2 regions of the Microbacterium sp. Z11_20 genome follow, and region 1 is predicted to be linked to the other one. Evidence: predicted binding sites of a transcription regulator. Region 1 holds the regulator's gene; the other holds the start of a gene.
The links. Region 1 encodes LexA, which represses DNA repair genes until DNA is damaged. Its sites were predicted from a motif close to TCGAACANNTGTTCGA; they were not measured.

Region 1 (10,836 bases):
GTTCATGGTTCCTCGTGCGTACGGACGGCGGGCGCCCGCGCTGGGCACAAGCTCAGAGAGTAGCCCCGCGGAGGCCGCCGATCCAATTGGACAGCAGCTTGATGCCCGCCTCGCCCGACTTCTCCGGGTGGAACTGCGTGGCTGCCAGCGGGCCGTTCTCCACCGCAGCGAGGAACGGCGTGCCGTAGGTGGACCAGGTGAGCGTGGGCGAGGGGAAGGGCGGCATGGCCTCGAGCTGCCACTGCTGGGCGGCGAAGGAGTGGACGAAGTAGAAGCGCTCCGATTCGATTCCCGAGAACAGCCGCGAGCCTGCGCCGGCATCGACGGTGTTCCACCCCATGTGCGGGAGCACCGGAGCATCCAGCTCGCTGACGACGCCGGGCCACTCCCCCAGCCCCTCGGTGTCGATGCCGCGTTCGACCCCGCGACCGAACAGCACCTGCATGCCCACGCAGATCCCGAGAACGGGGCGTCCGCCGGCCAGGCGTCGTTCGATGAGGTGGTCTCCGCGACTCTCCCGGAGCGCCTCCATGACCGCGTGGAAGGCGCCGACGCCGGGAACGAGCAGACCATCGGCGTCGCGGATGAGCCCGGGGTCATCCGTCAGACGCGCGTCGGCACCCGCGGCGGCGAGGGCCTTGACGGCCGAGTGGACATTGCCCGAGCCGTAATCCAGGACCGCGACGAGAGGTCGGTCCGTCACAGCGCGCCCTTCGTGCTCGGGATGCCCTCCACGAGGGGATCGACGGCCTTCGCCTGGCGGAACGCTCGCGCGAACGCCTTGTACTCGGCCTCCGCGATGTGGTGGGCGTCGCGGCCCTCGAGCACGCGGACGTGCACGGTGAGTCCCGCGTGGAAGGCGAGGGCCTCGAACGTGTGCCGGACGAGGGAGCCGGTGAAGTGGCCGCCGATGAGGTGGTATTCGAAACCGGCCGGCTCGCCGCTGTGAACGAGGTAGGGGCGACCGCTGATGTCGACCACGGCCTGCACGAGCGCCTCGTCCAGCGGCACGAGGGCGTCACCGAACCGCGTGATGCCGGCCTTGTCCCCGAGGGCCTGCCCGATGGCGTCGCCCAGCACGATCGCAACGTCTTCCACCGTGTGGTGGGCGTCGATGTGCGTATCCCCCGTCGCGCGCACCGACAGGTCGGTCAACGAGTGCTTCGCGAAGGCGGTGAGGAGGTGGTCGTAGAAGGGCACGCTGGTGGAGATGGAACTGCGACCCGTGCCGTCGAGGTCGAGCTCGAGCTCGACGCTCGACTCGCTCGTGGCCCGTCGCAGAGCAGCGGTGCGCGGCGCGCCGGTTCCGGTCATACCTTCGATCCTACCGAGGCCAGCGCGTCGAGGAACGATGTGGTCTCCTCCTCCGTGCCCGCCGTCACGCGCAGCGTGTGCGCAATGCCGACGTCGCGGATGAGGACTCCTCGGTCATAGAGCGCGTTCCAGGTCGCTGACGGGTCATCCACCCCACCGAAGAGGACGAAGTTCGTCGCCGACTCGTACGGCGTGTAGCCCAGTGCGGACAGGGTCGCGCCGATCCGGTCGCGCTGGAGGATGATGTCATCGACCATCCCGAGCATCGTCGACGCGTGACCGAGCGCCGCCACGGCCGCCGCCTGCGTGAGAGCGCTCAGGTGGTACGGCAGGCGGACGAGCCGCAGCGCGTCGATGAGCGCCGGATCCGCCGCGAGATACCCCACGCGTGCGCCCGCGAAGGCGAAGGCCTTGCTCATGGTGCGCGAGACCACCAGCCGCTCGCGCCCCGGCAGCAACGACAGAGCGGAGCGGCCTTCTCGAGCCGCGAACTCCTGGTACGCCTCGTCCACGATGACGATGCCGTCGGTGGCGTCGTAGACGGCCGAGACGACATCGAGCCCGAGAGGCGTGCCGGTGGGATTGTTCGGAGCACACAGGAACACCACATCCGGCCGCGCGCGGGCCACCTGCTCTGCGGCCGATTCGGGCGAGACGCTGAAGTCGTGCGCCCGTTCCCCGGCGACCCACTGCGCTCCGGTGCCCCGGGTGAGGAGGGGATACATCGAATAGGTGGGGGCGAAGCTGAAGGCGGTACGCCCGGGCCCGGCGAAGGCCTGCAGGAGATGCTGCAGCACCTCGTTCGAGCCGTTGCCCGCCCAGATCTGGTCGGGGGTCAGCCCGTGCCCGAGGTAATCCGCGAACGCCTCGCGCAGTGCCGTGAACTCCCGATCGGGGTACCTGTTCACGTCCCGCAGTGCCCGGGCGAGGGAGTCGAGGATGTCGTCGGCGACCTCTTGCGGAACCGGATGCGTGTTCTCGTTGACGTTCAGGGCGATGGGAAGCGGGGCCTGCGGGGCCCCGTACGGCACCATCCCCCGCAGATCGTCGCGCAGGGGGAGATCGTCCAACCGGGTCGTCATTCTCCCCATGCTACGGCGAGAGGTCTCCCCTACGAGGTCGGGGCGTACTCCGCGGGGATGGCCAGGCGCTGCCCGGCGGACACCGCCGAGGAGTCCAGCATGTTGAGCCGCGAGATCGCGTCGACGACGTCGCGGGGATCGGCGCCGGGGGCGACGTCCTGTGCGATCGACCACAGCGACTCCCCCGACATGACGGTGATCTCGGCGAAGCTCCCTGCAGGCGTCCCGGCGTCACCGGATGCCAGGGCGGCCCCGCCCCCCAGGACCGCGAGGGTGATCGCGATCACGGCCGGCAGCGCCGCGACGGATGCGAGCACTCGGCGGCCGCGCGCGGTCAGGCGCAGACGGGTGGTCGGTGCGACGCTCGCGATGGTGGCCATGGTTCCTCCTCTGGGGGAAGATTCGCATCCGGCTCTCGGCCGGGAGGGCCGGATGCGAATCTGTCTTCCGAATCTATCTTCGATATACTGCGCGTGTCAAACATCCCGGGATCGGACATCGATCGGATGCGACACGCGCAGCGCAGCCGCACGCGAGGCCCGATACCGGATACGGTTTCGACAACGGAAGACCATCACGGACCTCCGACATTCGAAGACCGGTGCCATCGCGGGCACGGAGGGAGCACGAGAATGACCGACGCGACCGCTCGGGACAAGCCGCAGACGCGGCGACGCAAGAGCCTCAGCGACAAGCAGCTCGCGATCCTCGAGGTCATCCAGCGTTCGATCGCGCGGCACGGTTATCCGCCGAGCATGCGCGAGATCGGCGACGCGGTGGGGCTGAAATCGCTGTCCAGCGTGACGCACCAGCTCAACCAGCTGGAGCTCAGTGGTTATCTGCGCCGCGACCCGGGAAAGACCCGGGCCATGGAAGTCCTGATCGATCTGCCCGGGACCGCCGCCGAGAACCCCGCCGACACGGCACCGCCGCTCGGTGACGCGGCCATGGTGCCCCTCGTCGGCCGCATCGCCGCCGGGGTGCCGATCACCGCCGATCAGCAGGTCGAGGAGATCTTCCCGCTGCCCCGTCAGCTGGTCGGCAAGGGCGACCTGTTCATGCTGAAGGTGTCGGGCGACTCGATGATCGACGCGGCGATCTGCGACGGGGACTGGGTGGTCATCCGCTCGCAGTCCACCGCCGAGAACGGCGAGATCGTCGCGGCGATGCTCGAGGGCGAAGCCACCGTGAAGACGTTCCGCCGACGTGATGGTCACACGTGGCTGCTCCCGCGCAACTCGGCGTTCGAGCCGATCCTCGGCGACCACGCCGTCGTCCTCGGTCGCGTCGTGGCGGTGCTGCGCGCCGTCTGACCCTCCCCTCACACCGCGACAAACAACATTCCGGCCCAGAAGTCACGCGCCGCGTGGTTTGTGGGCCGGAATGTCGTTTCTCGGCGTCAGGCGACCGGCGCGGACACCCGCTCACGCGTCCGACGGGTCGCCTGGATGATGTTGCGGAGCGATGCGACGGTCTCGTCGTACCCGCGCGTCTTCAACCCGCAGTCGGGATTCACCCACACCTGGCGCACGGGAAGCTCGGCGACCGCGCGGTCAAGCAGCTCGGCGATCTCGTCCACCGACGGCACGCGCGGCGAGTGGATGTCGTAGACGCCCGGGCCGATGCCGTGCGCGAACCCGGACGTGCGGATGTCGCCGATCACCTCGCCGCGGCTGCGCGCGGCCTCGATCGAGGTGACATCCGCATCCAGAGCCGCGATCGCGTCGATGACCACCGCGAACTCCGAGTAACACAGGTGCGTGTGCACCTGTGTGGCGGTGCCGGCGCCCGCCGTGGCGAGCCGGAAGGATCCGACCGACCAGTCGAGGTATGCCGGCTGAGCGTCGCGTCGCAACGGGAGCAGTTCGCGAAGCGCCGGCTCATCCACCTGGATGACTCCGATCCCGGCCTCCTCGAGGTCGCGGATCTCGTCCCGGAGGGCCAGGGCCACCTGATTGGCCGTCTCCCCCAGCGGCTGGTCGTCGCGGACGAACGACCACGCGAGGATCGTGACCGGACCCGTCAGCATGCCCTTCACCGGCAGCGCCGTGAGCGACTGCGCATACGTCGCCCACCGCACCGTGATCGGTGCCGGCCGCGATACGTCGCCCCACAGGATCGACGGGCGCGTGGCCCGCGAACCGTACGACTGCACCCAGCCGTTGCGGGTGACCGCGAAGCCGTCGAGGTTCTCCGCGAAGTACTGCACCATGTCGTTGCGCTCGGGTTCCCCGTGGACGAGCACGTCGAGCCCGAGCTCCTCCTGCAGCGCGATGACGCGGGCGATCTCCTCGCGAAGGAACCCCTCGTAGGCAGCCTCATCGATTTCGCCCCGCGTGAACCGCGCCCGCGCGCGGCGGATCTCACCGGTCTGGGGGAACGACCCGATCGTCGTGGCGGGAAGGACCGGCAGATGCAGCGCCTCCCGCTGCGCCGCCTCACGCGCGGCGTAGGCGTCGCGGGCGAAGTCGGCCGCGGTGAGCGCCGCGGCGCGGGCGCGCACCGAGCCGTCGGCGACGCCGGGCGCGTGCGATCGGTCATCCAGCGCGGCGGATGCCGCCGCCACGTCGGCAGCGATCGCATCGGAACCCTCCTCGATGCCGCGGGCGAGGATGGCGACCTGGCCGATCTTCTGGTCGGCGAAGGCGAGCCACGGCACCAGCCGGGGGTCGAGGTCTGTCTCGTCCTCGACATCGTGCGGAACATGCTGCAGGGACGTGGATGTTGCGGCGGCAACGGCTGCCGGGCCGAGCTCCGCGAGCGCATCCAGGCGCGCCCATCCCACGCCGAGGTCGCCCCGCCAGACGTTCCGCCCGTCGATGACACCCCCCACGAGCGTCTTGCCGGCCAGCCCGTCGACGACAGGGGGCACGGCGCCGCGCGTGAGGTCGAGGGCGATCGCCTCCACCGGCGCGGCTGCCAGCGCCGTCCACGCAGCATCGCTCAGCTGAGCGTAGGGCGCCGCCACCAGGATCGCGGGGCGTACGGATGCCCCGCCCAGCACCGCATACGCGCGTTCGGCCGCTGCCGCCAGGGTCGCCGCATCCTCCGGCAGGCTCTCGCTCACGAGGGCCGGCTCATCCAGCTGCACCCACTCGGCGCCCGCCGCACGCAGCGACGAGAGGAGTTCGACATACACCGGCAGGAGGTCCTCGAGGCGGTCGAGCGGACGGAAGCCGTGCGGTGAGCCCTCCGCGGCCTTGGCCAGTGCCAACAGCGTCACCGGCCCGACGACCACCGGCCGCGTCGTGTAACCGTCGGCTCGGGCCTCGGCCACGAGGCGGGCGTAGTGGTCGCTGGAGAGCGCGAACACGGTGCCGGGCGAGATCTCGGGCACCAGGTAGTGATAGTTGGTGTCGAACCACTTCGTCATCTCCAGGGGCGGATGCTCCCCCGCGCCCCGTGCCGCGGTGAAGGAGGCCGCGAGGGGAACGGCGCCGTCGGCCTCCCGCAGCTGCGCGAAACGCTCCGGCAGCGCCCCGACCGTGACGGCGGCGTCGAGGACCTGGTCGTAGTACGAGAACGACTCGGGGATCGCCGAGTCGGTGCGTCCGAGCCCCAGCGCCGCGAGCCTCGCGCGGGTGGCGCGGCGGAGCGCCGCGGCCCGCGCCTCCAGCTCGCCCTGGTCGATGGTGCCGCTCCAGTACGCCTCGACGGCGTGCTTGAGCTCGCGCCGGCGGCCGATCCGGGGGTAACCGAGGATCGTACCGGTGGGGAATGCGGTCATCTCGTCGTCTCCTTGTGCGGGGTGAGGACACCGGCCTCGCGGAGCACCGCGAGCACCGTGTCGTGATTGTTGACGGCATAGAGGTGGACGCCGGGAGCGCCCCCGTCGACCACGTCGGCGAGGAGGGCGGCCGCGTGGGCGATTCCCACCAGACGCCGTCCCGCCACCGTCGGCTCGACCTCGAGGTCGATCGCCAGCTCCGCCGGCAGCTCCTCTCCGGTGAGGTCGAGCACGCGCCGGAGGCGTGAAGGTGAGGTGATCGGCATGATGCCGGGAAGGATCGGGATCGTCACCCCGGCTGCGCGGGCACGCGAGACGAACCCGAGATAGTCGTCGGCGTGGAAGAACAGCTGGGTGATCGCCAGCGTCGCGCCGGCGGCCTCCTTGGCCAGCAGCGCGTCGATGTGCTCGCGGGGATGCCGCGAACGCGGGTGTCCGCGGGGAAAGGCGGCCACGGCGATCTGCACGTGCGGGCGTCGGTCCACGCGTGCGGCGCCGGGGAGCCCGGGGATGCCCGCCTCCGTGTACGGCGCTCGCTCGGCCTGGACGCGGTCGATGAGCTGCACGAGTTGCGCCGAGCTCTCCAGATCGCCGAGCTCGACCTCGTCCTCGCCGACGCCCTCGGGCGGGTCGCCGCGCAACGCGAGGAAGCTCGTGATCCCGGCGTCGAGGAACTCGCGGATGAGAGCGGCCGCTCCCGCGTAGGTGTTGCCGATGCACGTGAGGTGCGCGAGCGGGCGGACATCGGTGGTGCGGCGGATATGCCGGAGCACATCGAGGGATCGCCCCCGCGTGGAACCGCCGGCGCCGTAGGTCACCGAGATGAACCGCGGCCCCACCTCGGCCAGACGCGCGATCGTCTCGTGCAGCGCCGGCTCCGAGGTCGCCGAACGCGGCGGATACAACTCGAAGGAGAACGGCACGTGGGTGCGCGATTCGTCGGGCATCTCTGGCTCTCGAACGGAGGTGGGGGCCCGCCGCGCGCGATCACGAGCGGCGGGGGCGGCTGCGACGCATGCCCGCAGGCGGCGTCGTGAGGTATGACGGTACCGGCGCCGCATCCGGGCCGCAGCGGTGTGTCGGACTGTTTCGCGCGCCTAGGCTGACGGCATGCCGACTCCGCTCCCCTACGGTTCGTGGCCTTCCCCGCTGTCGGCGCAGGAGGTCGCGACGGCCTCCCCCCGTCTGGACGGCGCGCGATTCGTCGGCGACGAGATCTGGTGGGGGCAGACCGTGCCCGAAGAGGGCGGGCGCTCCACGGTCCGGCGCCGCTCGGCGGACGGGTCCGTGACGGACGTGCTGCCGGCTCCCGCGAGTGCGCGCTCGAGCGTTCACGAGTACGGCGGCGGCGCGTGGACGGCCACGGATGAGGGCGAGCTCGTCTACGTCGAGAAGAGCGACCAGCGCGTGTGGGCGCTGGTACCGGGGGCCGAGCCCCGCCCGCTGACCCCGCCCGACGATCGCACCCGGTTCGGCGGGCTGCACCATCGATCCGGTCTGCTCCTGGCGATCCGGGAGGTTGCCCGGGACGGCGCGACCCCGGCCCGCGACATCGTGCGCATCCCCCTGGACGGTTCCGGCGCCACGGATGCGACGGCCGTCCGACGAGTCGTCGGGGGAAGCGACTTCCTGGCACAGCCCGCGCTCTCCCCCGACGGCACGCGGCTCGCATGGGTGGCATGGAACCATCCGGACATGCCGTGGGATCGCACCGAGGTGCGCGTCGCCGAGCTGACCCACGGTGCGGCCGACACGTGGACCACCGTTGCCGGTGGCGCCGGTCGAGCGCCCCTGCAGCCGGAATGGACCGGCCCGGACGAGCTCACCTACATCGACGAGACGACCGGACGGTGGAACCTGTGGCGCGCTCGGCTCGGCGAGGCGCCGCATCCGGTCGCCCCCGCCGACGCCGACACGGGCGGCGCGCTGTGGGTGCTCGGCTCGCGCTGGTTCGCGCCGGTCAACGGCGGCCTGGTCGCGGTGCGCACCCAGGGGGCCGACGAGGTCGTCTACCTGGACGGCACCGGGGAGCGGAGGCTGCCGGTGCCCGTCACGTCGGGCGCGGTGATCGAGCACGCGCGCGGGCGCCAGGTGCTCGTCTCCGGAGCCGGCCATCGCCGGCAGAGCGGACTGTGGCTCGTCGACGTCGACACCGAAGACGCGGTCCTCGTGTCGGGCGGAGCAGCGGTGCTGCCGGACGAGTGGATGCCGACGCCGCAGTCGCTCACGGCGGACGGGCCGCACGGCCCGGTGCACGCCTTCGCCTATCCGCCGACGCATCCGGACCACACGGGGCCCGCCGGCGAGCGGCCGCCGTACGTGGTCTTCGTCCACGGGGGGCCGACCTCCCACGTGGGCCCGGGCGCGTCGGCGAAGATCGCCTACCTCACCAGCCGCGGCATCGGGGTGCTGGACGTCAATTACGGCGGTTCCACGGGCTACGGTCGCGCGTACCGTGAGCGCCTGCGCGGACAGTGGGGCATCGTCGACGTGGACGACGTCGCGGCAGCGGCAGCCGACCTGGTGGCCCGCGGCGACGCCGACGGCGCGCGCCTCGCGATCGACGGCGGATCGGCCGGAGGATGGACGGTGCTCGCGGCTCTCGTGGGCACCGACGCATTCGGCGCCGGCGTCGCCCGATATGCGGTCGGCGACGCCCGGTCGCTGGCGACCGACACGCACGACTTCGAGGCGCGCTACCTCGACGGGCTCATCGGCCCGCTGCCCGAAGCCGACGACCTCTACCGGCAGCGGTCACCGCTGAGCCGGCCGGAGCGCTTCCGCGTGCCGGTGCTGATCCTGCAGGGCGCCGACGATCGCGTCGTACCGCCGGCACAGTCCGAGGCCATCCGCGACGCGCTCGCTGCCCACGGGATCCCGCATGCGTACGTGCTCTACGAGGGCGAGGGGCACGGCTTCCGCCGTGCCGAAACCGTCGCGCACGCCCTGGAGAGCGAACTGTCGTTCCTCGGGCAGGTCTTCGGGTTCGATACGCCGGGGGTCGAGCCGATCACGCTGGATTGCTGAGCCTCTGCGGCGCCACGTCCGGAGCTGTCAACCGAAAGTTGACACTTGCCGTCAACCAATGGTTGACTTCCGGCATGGACGAGATCCGTGCAGCACAGAGAGCGGTGCAGAAAGCCCGCCGGCGCCTGGAGGCTGCGGTCGACGCGGCGCGCGCCGACGGCCGGACCTGGGCCGATATCGGGAAGGAATTGGGAATGACACGACAGGCGGCATTCAAGCGATTCGGGAAGCCGGTCGATCCGGTGGGCGGCGAGCCGCTGACCAAGCGCGGGGTGAGCGATGTGCGCACGATCACGGAGCACGTCTTCACGCTCATCGCGACCGGCGACCAGGACGGGCTCGCCGCCATCATGCACCCCGTCACCGCGCGCGAACTGCCGAGGGAACGGATCGCGGAGACGTGGCGGACGGTGCTCGGGGAGGTGGGGGCGTTGCAGAGCCTGCGCGATACCCGCGTGGAGATGCCCGGCGGTGCCGAGCTCTCCGACGACGACGAGGTGGTCGGCACCGTCGTGGGGGCGACGACCCTGGTGTGCGAGGCCGGAGAAATGACCGGTCGCGTCGCCGTGAACGAGGACGGGCTGGTCGTCGGCATCCTCATCGTGCCGGAGGGCTACTCGCCTCTGCCCTTCTGACGCTCCGCACCGGAACGAACGAATCGGCCGCCGAACTCAGGTTCGGCGGCCGATTCTGGTGGTGGCGACGTCAGGAGGAGTAGGGCGCGAGCTCGGCGGCGAGCCGTTCCCCCACGTGCGCATGCAGGAAGGTCCCCTCGGCGCGGTGCTCCTCCGCCAGGATGAGGCCGGAGTCGTGCGCCGCGGAGATCAGCTCGCCACGGTCGTACGGGACGACCGCACGGACCTCGACAGCGGGAAGCGGCAGAGCATCCTCGATCGCGGCACGGAGTTCACCGATGCCCTCACCGGTGCGTGACGAGACGAACAGCGCGTTCGGCTGGAAGCCGCGCAGGACGAGCCGTGCGTCCGGGTCGAGAAGGTCGGCCTTGTTGAAGACCACGATCTCGTGCGTCGAGCGCGCACCGACGTCCCCCATGACGTTGCGCACCGTGGCCAACTGGGCCGCCGGGTCGGGGTGCGATCCGTCCACGACGTGCACGATGACGTCGGCACCCGCGACCTCCTCGAGCGTCGAGCGGAACGCCTCGACCAGCTGAGGGGGCAGATTGCGCACGAACCCGACGGTGTCGGTGAGCGTGTACACGCGGCCGTCGGCCGTCTGCGCCCGGCGAACGGTGGCATCCAGCGTGGCGAACAGGGCGTTCTCCACCAGCACTCCGGCGCTGGTGAGCCGGTTGAGCAGGCTCGACTTGCCGGCGTTGGTGTAACCGGCGATGGCGACGGCCGGAATGGTGTGGCGCTTACGCTCGGCACGCTTGGCGTCGCGGGCGGGGCCGAAGTCGCGGATCTGGCGGCGCAGCAGCGCCATCCGGGTGCGGATGCGGCGCCGGTCGAGCTCGATCTTGGTCTCACCCGGTCCACGCGAACCCATGCCCGCACCGCCGGCACCCACCTGGCCACCGGCCTGGCGGCTCATGGAGTCACCCCATCCGCGCAGACGCGGCAGCAGGTACTCCAGCTGTGCCAGTTCCACCTGCGCCTTGCCCTCGCGGCTCTTGGCGTGCTGGCTGAAGATATCGAGGATCACGGTCGTCCGGTCGATGACCTT
Region 2 (10,836 bases), on a different contig from region 1:
ACGGTCACGACGCCCGCTCCGCCGGCGGACCCCGGGGACGAGGCGGTCGAGCTCCCCCCGAGCATCACGGGGTCCACGGCGGCCCAGGAGACCTGCTCGGCCGGCAACCTCTCCCGCTAACCACCGGTCGACTCGCCAACAAACGTCGCGAATCTCGGCGATTCCGCGCGTTTGTTGGCGAGTCGACGGGGGGACGAGGAGCTCAGCGGCGGCCGGCGAGCTGGCGGCCGACGATCTCGCGCATGATCTCGTTCGTGCCGCCGTAGATGCGGTGCACCCGGGCGTCGAGGTAGGCGCGGGCGATCGGGTACTCGGTGATGTACCCGTAGCCGCCGTGCAGCTGCACGCACGTGTCGAGCACCTCGCCCTCACGCTCGGTCGTCCAGAACTTGACCTTCGCCGCTTCCTCGGGCGTGAGCTTGCCCTCGCCGTAGAGCGCGATGGCCCGGTCGACATACGCCCACTGCACGTCGACGGTGGTCGCGACATCCGCGAGCCGGAACCGCGTGTTCTGGAAGTCGATGACCGGCGTGCCGAACGCCTCCCGGCTCTTCACGTATTCCAGCGTCCAGACGAGGCCCGCTTCGGATGCGGCCGCGGCGGCGACACCGATCGAGAGGCGCTCGAGCGGCAGGTTGCGCATCAGCTGGATGAAGCCGTGCCCTTCCTGCCCGCCGATGAGGTTCTCCTCCGGGACGAACACGTCCGTGAAGGACAGCTCCGCGGTGTCGTGGCCCTGGAAGCCCATCTTGTGCAGCTTCTTGCCGTGCTCGAAGCCCGCCATGCCATTCTCGATCAGCAGCAGGCTGAACGCATCCGGCCGGTTGCCCTCCCCCGTCTTGACGAAGGTGACGACGAGGTCGGCGGTCTTGCCGCTGGAGATGAACGTCTTGGCGCCGTTGACGAGGTATCCGCCGTCGACCTTCTTCGCGGTCGTGGTCACCCCGCGGAGGTCGCTGCCGGTGCCGGGCTCGGTCATGGCGAGCGCGCCGATCACTTCGCCGGTCGCCATTCCCGGGAGCCACTTCTGCTGCTGCTGCGGCGTGCCGAAGTGCGCGAGATACGGCACGGCGAGGTCGTCCTGGATGCCGAAGGCACCGGCGAGCGAGCCGGCGCCCGCCTTGAGGATCTCCTCCATGACGATCGTGCGGAACCGGTAGTCCTGCAGCATCCCGGCGCCGCCGAACTCCTCCGGCACCGACAGTCCGATGAGGCCGGACTGCCCCGCCGCGAGCATCGTGGCTCGGTCGATCTCGCCCTCCGCGTCCCAGCGCTCGCGCGCCTGGTTGCTGACGTAGCGCTTGATGAATTCGCGAACGACCTCGCGGAACGCCTCGTGGTCTTCGTCGTAGATGTCGCGGTCCATGCCGACTCCTCTCCGCTCCGAGTGGATGCTGCGGGCCATGGCCGATCGACCAGGCAGCGCGAGCGAGTCTAGGTCAGCACGCGGTCGCTCGCGCGTTCGCTGTCCGGAACCGCATCCCACCTCTCGTGACACCGCGTGCCGCGTTGGAGGTTGGCGCCAGGTGCGCCCTCCGTCGAGTGCACGGCATCCTGCCGAACGCACGACCTGTGCACGCCGATACGCCGTGCACTGGGCACCACGTCGTGCAGTCGCGGAGTTACTGCGCGTAGCCCGGTGCGGCGGGCAGTCCGAAGAACTCCTCCAGCGTCGTCCATCCGCCGTCGTGGTAGGCGCGCGCCAAGTCGGTTCCGATGTAGCGCAGGTGCCACGGCTCCGGCGCGTAGCCGGTCACGTCGGTGCGCCCCTCGGTATAGCGGACGATCCAGCCGTACTCCCATGCGTGCTCCGCGAGCCAGGCGCCCTGCGGCGTCGCGGCGAGGTCGTCGATCGTTCCGCAGACCTCGGCGCACGGGAGCACGTCCACGGTGAGACCCGACTGGTGCTCGCTGAACCCGGGGCGAGCGCTCACGAGGTCGGCGCCCTCGACGCCGCGGTCGGCGACATGCCCGGCGTAGGTGGACTCCTGCGTCGTGAACGAGCGGTACGCGCTCTCCAGCGCGACCTCACCGGCTCCGGCATCCGCGGCCGCGCGCACGAGCGCCGTCAGCGCAGCCGCCGCATCCCGCCGCAGGTCGCTTCCCACGAGGCCCCGGACCCCCTCCGGCTGCACCAGGGGCGCGGGAACGGCATCGATCGGCGCGTACGGCCGCTGCTTGTTGACCACCACCCACACGCGTGCGGGATCGTCCAGGCGGATGCAGGGAGCCGTGCCCGCCGCGACCGCCGCGCGGAACGGCTCTGGACCGCCGGTGGCGGCGATCGTCGCGGCATCGTCCCCGGCCGCGAGCGCCCCGAGGAGCGCGGGCTGCTCGCAGAGCGTTCCGGCAGCGGTGACCTCGGCCGCCTGCTCGGGGACGGGCAGGCCCTCGGGCGGAAGGGCGAGGATGCGGGCGTTCACGTTCACGCTCACGCTCTCGCTCGGGACGGGGGCGGGCGTGGCACGGGCGGCGGGAGAAGAGTGGCTGATCGGGGACGACATGGCCGGCGGGGCCGTCGTCGCCACCGTGGCCCCCGTCGCCACCGTCGCGGCCGTCGCCCCGGCGACGAGGATCACGGCTCCGGCTGCGGCAACGGCCATCCGCGGTCCGAGGCGCCGACGGCGCGCGTGGCGAGCGATCGGAGTGGGCGCGCCCGCGGCAGCGCGCTGCGCCGCCTCGCGCAGTGCGCGCCGCGTGAAAGCGTGCGGTTCGGGTTCCGTCACCGCTCCATTGTCCCCCGCGGCGGCGCGCGTGCCATCAGGCCGCTGACGTGTTCGACCTGGGACCGGTACGTCTTGACACAGGTTCGTATATCTGTTCCCATTAAGGCATGAGATGGCAAGGGCAGCAGTTGGGCGTGGATGACCCCGCTGCCCTTCCCGGCATGGAGCGGATGGACGGCCTTGTGCGCTCCGTGACCACGCCCGAGTTCACCGGCATGACGTTCCACGAGGTGCTCTGCAAGACCGCGCTCAACCGGGTGCCCGGAGCATCCGCCATGCCCTTCGACTGGACGGTCAACCCGTACCGGGGATGCAGCCATGCGTGCACGTACTGCTTTGCTCGTGGCACGCACGAGTACCTCGACCTCGATGCCGGCAGCGACTTCGACTCGCAGATCGTCGTGAAGGTGAACGTCGCCGATGTGCTGCGCACCGAGCTTCGCCGCGGATCCTGGTCGCGCGAGCCGGTGATGCTGGGGACCAACACCGACCCGTATCAGCGCGCCGAGGGCCGGTACCGGCTCATGCCCCAGATCGCCTCCGCCCTCACCGAGTCGGGCACGCCGTTCTCGATCCTCACCAAGGGCTCGTTGCTGCGGCGCGATCTGCCGCTGCTGACGGAGGCGGCGGCCTCCGTGCGCGTGTCGCTGGCGATGTCGATCGCGGTCTTCGACGATGCGCTGCAGAAGTCGATCGAGCCGGGGACGCCGACCGCACAGGCACGCCTGGACACCGTCCGGGCTGCCACCGAGGCGGGCTTCCGCGTCACGGTGTTCCTCATGCCGGTCATGCCCCACCTCACCGACTCCGTCGCCGCGCTCGACGACGCACTCCGCCGCATCCGCGAGGCGGGAGCGGCGCGCGTCATCTACGGAGCCCTGCACCTGCGCCCGGGCGTGAAGCCCTGGTTCTTCACCTGGCTCGAGCGCGAGCACCCCGAGCTGGTCTCGTCCTATCGCGGTCTCTACCCCGGAGCCGCCGCGCAGGCGCCCAAGCCGTATCGCACGTGGCTCGCCAAGCGCGTGCGCCCGCTCCTGCGGGTGCACGGCCTGAATGGGCGGGATGAGGACGAGCATCCGCGCGCGCGTGCCACGCCCGGCCTCGCCGACCGCACCCCCGGTGCGTCCGATCCGGGTTCACTCCGCGGACTCGGACCCATCAGGACGACACGGCCGCGCGTGGCCCCGGCGAGCGAGCCGACCCTGTTCTGACGCCGGGCCCCGGAAACCGCGAAACCGCACCCTGCCGACGAAGCAGCGACATAATGTCGCCGTCTCGTCGGCCGGATGCGGTCTCGCGGAGTGGCTGCTCCGATCAGGCGGGGGCGTCGCCGGTCCGCGCGGGCACGGCGGGCTCCTCGTCGAGGAGCTCGGTCCGCTCAGCGGCGGCCTCGGGCTCCTCAGGCGCGGCCGCGGGAGACTCGGGCGCCTCAGCGGAGAGCTCGGACTCCTCAGCGGAGACCTCGGTCGCCTCAGCGGAGAGCTCGGGCTCCTCAGCGGAGACCTCGGTCAGCTCGGGCTCCTCAGCGGCGAACTCGGGCTCCTCAGCGGAGACCTCGGTCACCTCGGGCTCCTCAGCGGCAGCCTCGGGCTCCTCGGCGAACTCCGTCGCCGCGGGCTCGGACACCTGGCGCGGTGCCGGCACGGCAGGCTCGGCCACCTCGGCCGTGATGCCGAGACGGATGTCCTCGAGGAGGTCGTCGCCGACGCGCACGTCGTCGAAGGGCGCCTGAATCTCCGCACGCTGCAGCATCTCGGTCATGCGCCGGCGGCGCTGGCGCGGGATGAGCGTCACGACGGTACCCGCGCGCCCCGCGCGACCGGTGCGGCCCGAGCGGTGCAGGTACGTCTTGTACTCGTCCGGGGCGTCGGCCTGGATCACGAGGTCGATGTCGTCGACGTGGATGCCGCGGGCCGCGACATCCGTCGCCACCAGGACGTTGACGCGGCCCGAGGTGAGCCGCTCGAGGTTGCGCGTGCGCTTGGCCTGGTTGAGATCGCCATGCAGCGCGACGGCTGAGATGCCGGCGTCGTCGAACTGCTCGGCGAGCATCTCGGCGTAGGCGCGCGTGCGGGCGAAGACCAGGGTCTTGCCGTCGCGGTCGACGAGCGAGGTGAGGATCTCGGCCTTGTCGCGGTGGTCGATGACGAGGATGCGGTGGTCGATGGTGCTCGACTCCTGCGTCTCGCCGGCGACCTCGTACACCGCGGGATCCACGAGGAACTCGTCCACGAGGGCTGCGACCTCACGGTCGAGCGTCGCCGAGAACATCAGCTTCTGTGCACCGTCCTGCACCAGGCGGAGGATGCGCTGAATCGGCTCGAGGAATCCGAGCTCGCTCATGTGGTCGGCCTCGTCGAGCACGACGATGCGCACCTCGGAGAGGTCGAGCTTGCCCTGGCGGATGAGGTCTTCGATACGCCCGGGGGTTCCGATGATGATGTCGACACCCTTGCGGAGCGCACCCACCTGGCGCGCCTGGGGCACGCCGCCGTAGATCTGCGTCGTGAACAGGCCGACGCTGCGAGCGATGGGCTGGATGGTGCGGTCGATCTGCAGGGCGAGCTCGCGCGTCGGAGCGAGGATGAGCGCCTGCGGCAGGCGAGCGAAGGCACGCTTCTGACCGGCCTGCGAGCGAAGAAGGCTCTCGACCAGGGGCGCACCGAAGGCGATCGTCTTGCCCGAGCCCGTGCGCCCACGTGCGAGCACGTCACGGCCCTCGAGGATCGGGGCGACTGTAGCTGCCTGGATCGGGAACGGCGTGGCCGCACCGAGGTCGGCGAGCGTGCGGACGATGTTGTCGCCCAGTCCGAGGCTCGTGAACGTCACATCCGAGCTCTCCTGCGTCTGGACGGCCTCGGCCTGCAGCTTCTCGTGCACGACGTCGACGTGCTGCTCGTGCGCCTTCGACGCGGTCTCCGACTTCCAATCCGAGCGGTTCGGTCCGGCGTCGCGGCGCGGGCGATCGTCGAAGGAGCGGGCCGGGCGGTCATCGCGACGCGGGCGGTCATCGAACGAACGCGCCGGGCGGTCGTTGAACGTCCGCGCGGGACGGTCATCGCGTGCCGGACGGTCGTTGAACGTCCGCGCCGGACGGTCATCGCGTGCCGGACGGTCGTTGAAGGAACGCGCCGGACGGTCATCCCGCGCCGGACGATCGTTGAAGGAACGCGCCAAACGGTCATCCCGCGCCGGACGGTCATCGCGACGCGGGCGGTCATCGAACGAACGCGCCGGGCGGTCGTTGAAGGAACGCGCCGGACGGTCATCGCGTGCCGGACGGTCGCCGAACGACCGCGCAGGACGGTCATCACGGGCCGGACGGTCGCCGAACGAACGAGCGGGACGGTCATCCCGGCGGGGGCGGTCGTCGAAGGAACGCGCCGGACGGTCGTTGTAGGGCCGTGCGGGACGGTCATCGCGCGCCGGGCGGTCGCTGGACGTGCGCTCCGGACGGTCATCCCGAGTGGGACGGTCGTTGGTGCGCGCGGGACGGTCGTTGTACGGCCGTGCGGGACGGTCATCGCGGGCCGGGCGGTCATCGAACGAACGCGCGGGGCGGTCGAAAGACCGAGCGGGGCGGTCGTCGTACGAACGTGCCGGGCGGTCGTCGAAGGAGCGACGCGGGCGGTCGTCGAACGAACGGGCCGGACGCTCGCCCGAGCGGATGCCGCGTGCCTCGTCGCGCCCGGCGCGCTCCTGCGCGGTCCAGCGGCGCTTCGGCTCTGCCGCGCCCGCCTCGGCGGGGCGATGGCCGCGGTGGTTGGGGCTCTTGGTCCCGGGCTTGGACGCCGCGGGGCGCGCGTCGTCGGGGCGGCGCTTGCGGTCCTGGTACGACGGCTTGTCGCCGTAACGGGGCTCGAAATTCTTGGCGGGGCGGCCGCCGGCCGGGTTCTTGCTTTTCGGCATGGGGATCTTCCTGGGTTGTATTCGCGCAAACAGCACGCGCCGTGCACGCGGCACGGCACAAACCCGGACATCCGTCGGCCGGGGCCATTAACTCTGATGATCGTCGGAGCGGATTCGCTCCTCCCATCGGCCCCTTGGACTCACAAACCCATCCGCGCACAGCGCGGTGTCCAAAGCCGACTCATCAACGCTAGCGCACCCACCTGGGAAGGTGCCCGACGCGCCGCCCACGGCGTGTACGCCGCGGGCCATACCCTGGGCGTATGACGTGGCTCCCCGCAGATCCGACGGGGCGACGGTTCCGCCTCACGACGGACACGGCGACGGCCGAGGTCGCCCAGGTCGGCGCCGCCCTGCGCGCCCTCACCGTGGGCGGCGTGGACCTCGTGCCGCGGTATCGCGACGACATCCCCACGCCGGCCGCGTCGGGGATCGTGCTGGTGCCGTGGCCGAACCGCGTCCGCGACGGCCGGTGGACGCAGCGCGGCGTGACCCGTCAGCTCGCGATCAGCGAACCTGCGCTCGGCAATGCCAGCCACGGCCTGCTCCGCTTCGCCCCCTACCGGGCGGAAGAGGAGGCGACAGATCGCGTCACCCTCTGTGCCGACATCTTTCCGCAGACCGGCTACCCCTTCACTCTGCAGACGCGCGTCACGTACACCCTCACCGACGACGGGATCACCGTCCACCATGATGTGCGCAACGCCGGCGCCGATGACGCCCCGGTCGCCGTCGGCGCACACCCTTTCCTTCAGATCGGCACCGCGAACACCGCCGATCTCGTGCTGCGCTCCTCCGGCGCCACGCGCGTGCTGACCGACGATCGGAAGCTCCCTGTGGGCGAGGCGCCCGTGGATGCGGCGACCGACCTGAGGGAGGGCCGCCGCGTCGGCGACCTCGATCTCGACACCGCTTATCGCGACCTCGATCGCGACTCCGGCGGTCGGGCGCGCACCACCCTCACCGCCCCGGATGGCACATCACTCACGCTGTGGCAGGGCGAGGGGTTCGAGTGGACCCAGGTCTTCACGACCGACCGCTTCCCCGACCACCCCGTCGCCCTCGCGGTGGAGCCCCTGACGGCGCCTGCGGATGCCTTGAACTCCGGCACCGGCGTGCGCTGGCTGCATGCCGGTGAGGCATGGTCCGTCGAGTGGGGGATCACCCGGACGTCGTAAAAACGCTTCCGACCGCGCAGGAACGCCCACTTGTGAGAGAACTCTCACGCCCCTGAGCCAAATTGGTCGTCCTGACGCCCATCTGGCCTCCCTGTGCATGCCTTCGGCGGGATACCATGACCGAGACGGCATGCCGTCACGCTGGGGGAGTTGATGTGGGCCATCCGGCGTTCGCAAGCCGACGAGCGGCGGGGGCCAAGGGAGCTCGACGGTACGTGGACGCCCTGTCCGTGCTGGGTGGAGAGACCCGAGAATGAGTGTCGTCATACCGGTCACCCGAACGGTGTTCATCGTGTCGCCCCGTGCCGTCCTGGCGCGGGCCACTACGATGCAACTCGCGTTGGGGGTCCTGGTCGTGCTCGTCGGCGGCATCCTTCTGTCCGTCCTGACGACCACCGATCCGCTCTGGTGGCACCTGCACTTCAGCAGGCTCGGCACCTTCCACGACACCTCCGGGGTTCTCTTCAACGGCACACTCGTCGCCGCCGGCTCGCTGGTCGCCATCTTCGCCAGCCGCGTGGGGCGCGACCTCGCCCGCCTCGGCCGGCTGGCCGGTCGCCGCGGGTCGGGCTTGGCCGCCCAGACCTTCCTCACCACGATCGGCGTGAATCTCGCCCTCGTCGGCTGCGTACCCCTCAACGTCAACCAGACCGTGCACGATCATGTCGCCGCGGCCATGGTGCTCGGCTTCGCCGCTCTCCTGCTGACGTCCCCGCTGCTTCTTCACCGGATGCCGCGACGCCTTCACCTGACGACGGCGGTCACCTTCGCGTTCCTGTTCGCGTCGGCGTGGCAGTTCGTCGGCGGCAGCATCAACCTCGCACTGTTCGAGGTCCTCGCCTTCAGCGCGATGTTCGCCTGGTCGGGGATGTTCACGCACAGCATCGCCGTGCGCTCCAAACCCGCTCTCAGCGTTCCGGCTGCGCCGGCCGATCGCGTCGCAGCGCACGCCGTGTCGCCGAATCCGACGCAGCCGGCGCGCTCGCACCTGGCTCCTCGTCGGCGGGTGCGTTCGCGCCAGTTCGCGACGACTCCCGGCGTTCGCGCCGCCGCCGCGCCCGGTCTGCCCGGCGCTCGGTATCGGCAACCAGCCGCTCGGGGCGCCTCTCCCGCCAGCCCTCGACCAGGTTATACAGCGTCGGGAGCACGAGCAGCGTCAGGACGGTCGACGATATCAGTCCGCCGATCACCACGATCGCGAGTGGCTGAGAAATAAACCCGCCGTGCCCGGTGATGCCCAGCGCCATCGGGGTCAGCGCGAAGATCGTCGCCAAGGCGGTCATCAGGATCGGACGCAGTCGCCGTGATCCGCCGGCGACGGTGGCGTCGTGGGCGCTCAGCCCGCTGACCCGGTACTGATTGACCAGATCGACGAGGACGATCGCGTTCGTCACGACGATGCCGATCAGCATCAGTACGCCGATCAGCGACGCGACGCCCAGCGGCACACCGGTGGCGATCTGCAGCAGGATCGCGCCGGTGGCAGCGAACGGCACCGAAACGAGCAGGAGCAGCGGCTGGCGCAGCGACTTGAACGTCGCGACCATCACGATGTAGACGATGAGGATCGCGGCCAGCATCGCGAGGCCGAGCTGCGTGAACGCGTCCGTCTGATCGGCGAGGACCCCGCCGATCTCGGCGTCGGCCCCGCTCGGGAGCTCGGCGTCCTCCAGCGCAGCGGTGACCGAGGCCGACGCCGCCGTCAGGTCGTCGGTGGACGGGGTCACCGTCACCGTCGCCGTGCGCAGACCGCGCTCGGTCGTGATCGAGGTGGGTCCTTCGCTCTCCTCGACGGTGGCGATGGCGTCCAGCCGCACCGGGCCCGCGGCAGAGGGCACCTCGAGGGCGCGCAGCTCGTCGAGGGTCGCCGGCGGCTGGGATGCGGCGAGGTACACCGTCAGCGACGTCCCGTCGATCTCCACCGTGCCGATCTGGCGCGGCTGCATGGTGCTCGACACCAGGCCGCCGACCGCCACCTCCGACAGGCCCCGCTCTGCCGCCGCATCCCGGTCGACCGTCACGGCGATGTACGGCAGCGACGCGGCAAGGTTGCTCGTGACCTGACCGATGCCGTCGCGGCCCTCGAGTTCGGCGACGAGGGCGTCGGCGGCCTCCTGCAGGGTCGCGCCGTCGGGGGCCGCGACGTCGATCGCGATGTCGGACGAGCCCAACCCGCCACCCGCGGCGGCCACGGTCACGGTACCGACGTCCTCGAGGTCGGCGACGGCCTCCTGCACGCTCTCACGGACGACGATCTGGTCGGCATCGGGGTCGGTGGTGACCGAGTACGTCACGCCGCTCCCGCCGCCGGAGAACGCATCGCGCAGCGCCGAGCCGCTGGAGCCGATCGACACCTGCACCGTCTCGATGCCGTCGACCTCGGCCAGGGCCTCCTCGACACGCTGGGCGGCGGCATCCTCGGCTTCCAGGCTCGCCGCGGGGCCGATCTCCTGCGTGACGGTGAAGGTGTTCTGACCGGAGTCACCGAGGAAGTTCGTCTTCATGAAGGGCGCCGCCGCCGCGGTGCCTGCCAGAACCAGCACCGCCAGCCCGAGCGTGGCCCACGAGTGCCGCAGGGTCCAGTTCAGCACCGGCAGGTACGCCTTCTGCAGGCGGCTGGGCGGAGCTTCCGGCGCCTCGGGGTCGACCGGGTTGCCCTCGGCGTCGTGCAGTTGCTTCCCCGGCCGGAGGAACCAGTAGGCCAGCACCGGCACGATGGTCAGCGCGACGAACAGCGACGCCGCCATGGCGATCGTCACAGTGAGCGCGAAGGGGCGGAACAGCTCACCGGTGACGTCGCCGACGAAGGCGATGGGGAGGAACACCGCGACCGTCGTGATGGTGGACGCCGTGATCGCCGCGGCCACCTCGCGGACCGCGCGGAGAATCGACCCGAGCTTGTCGGCATCGCCCACGTAGTGGCGCTTGATGTTCTCGATGACGACGATCGAGTCGTCCACGACGCGGCCGATCGCGATCGTGAGGGCGCCCAGGGTGAGGATGTTCAGCGAGTAACCGAACGC

Region 2: the regulator LexA is predicted to act here: its motif matches at 2,810-2,825, upstream of AC2DFQ_RS11270 (Rv2578c family radical SAM protein).

The regions. Positions count from the first base shown of each region.
Region 1 is NZ_JBXVOQ010000001.1:260,041-270,876, reverse strand. Features, by position in the region: gene priA (bifunctional 1-(5-phosphoribosyl)-5-((5-phosphoribosylamino)methylideneamino)imidazole-4-carboxamide isomerase/phosphoribosylanthranilate isomerase PriA) at 1-6, opposite strand, end outside; gene hisH (imidazole glycerol phosphate synthase subunit HisH) at 53-703, opposite strand; gene hisB (imidazoleglycerol-phosphate dehydratase HisB) at 700-1,314, opposite strand; gene AC2DFQ_RS01245 (histidinol-phosphate transaminase) at 1,311-2,396, opposite strand; gene AC2DFQ_RS01240 (LysM peptidoglycan-binding domain-containing protein) at 2,426-2,776, opposite strand; gene lexA (transcriptional repressor LexA) at 3,029-3,709, shown strand; gene metE (5-methyltetrahydropteroyltriglutamate--homocysteine S-methyltransferase) at 3,796-6,123, opposite strand; gene AC2DFQ_RS01225 (methylenetetrahydrofolate reductase) at 6,120-7,070, opposite strand; gene AC2DFQ_RS01220 (S9 family peptidase) at 7,234-9,150, shown strand; gene AC2DFQ_RS01215 (hypothetical protein) at 9,225-9,785, shown strand; gene hflX (GTPase HflX) at 9,856-10,836, opposite strand, start outside.
Region 2 is NZ_JBXVOQ010000004.1:174,448-185,283, forward strand. Features, by position in the region: gene AC2DFQ_RS11255 (LCP family protein) at 1-120, shown strand, start outside; gene AC2DFQ_RS11260 (acyl-CoA dehydrogenase family protein) at 203-1,366, opposite strand; gene AC2DFQ_RS11265 (M15 family metallopeptidase) at 1,623-2,726, opposite strand; gene AC2DFQ_RS11270 (Rv2578c family radical SAM protein) at 2,834-3,937, shown strand; gene AC2DFQ_RS11275 (DEAD/DEAH box helicase) at 4,041-6,635, opposite strand; gene AC2DFQ_RS11280 (aldose 1-epimerase family protein) at 6,899-7,813, shown strand; gene AC2DFQ_RS11285 (hypothetical protein) at 7,950-8,693, opposite strand; gene AC2DFQ_RS11290 (efflux RND transporter permease subunit) at 8,722-10,836, opposite strand, start outside.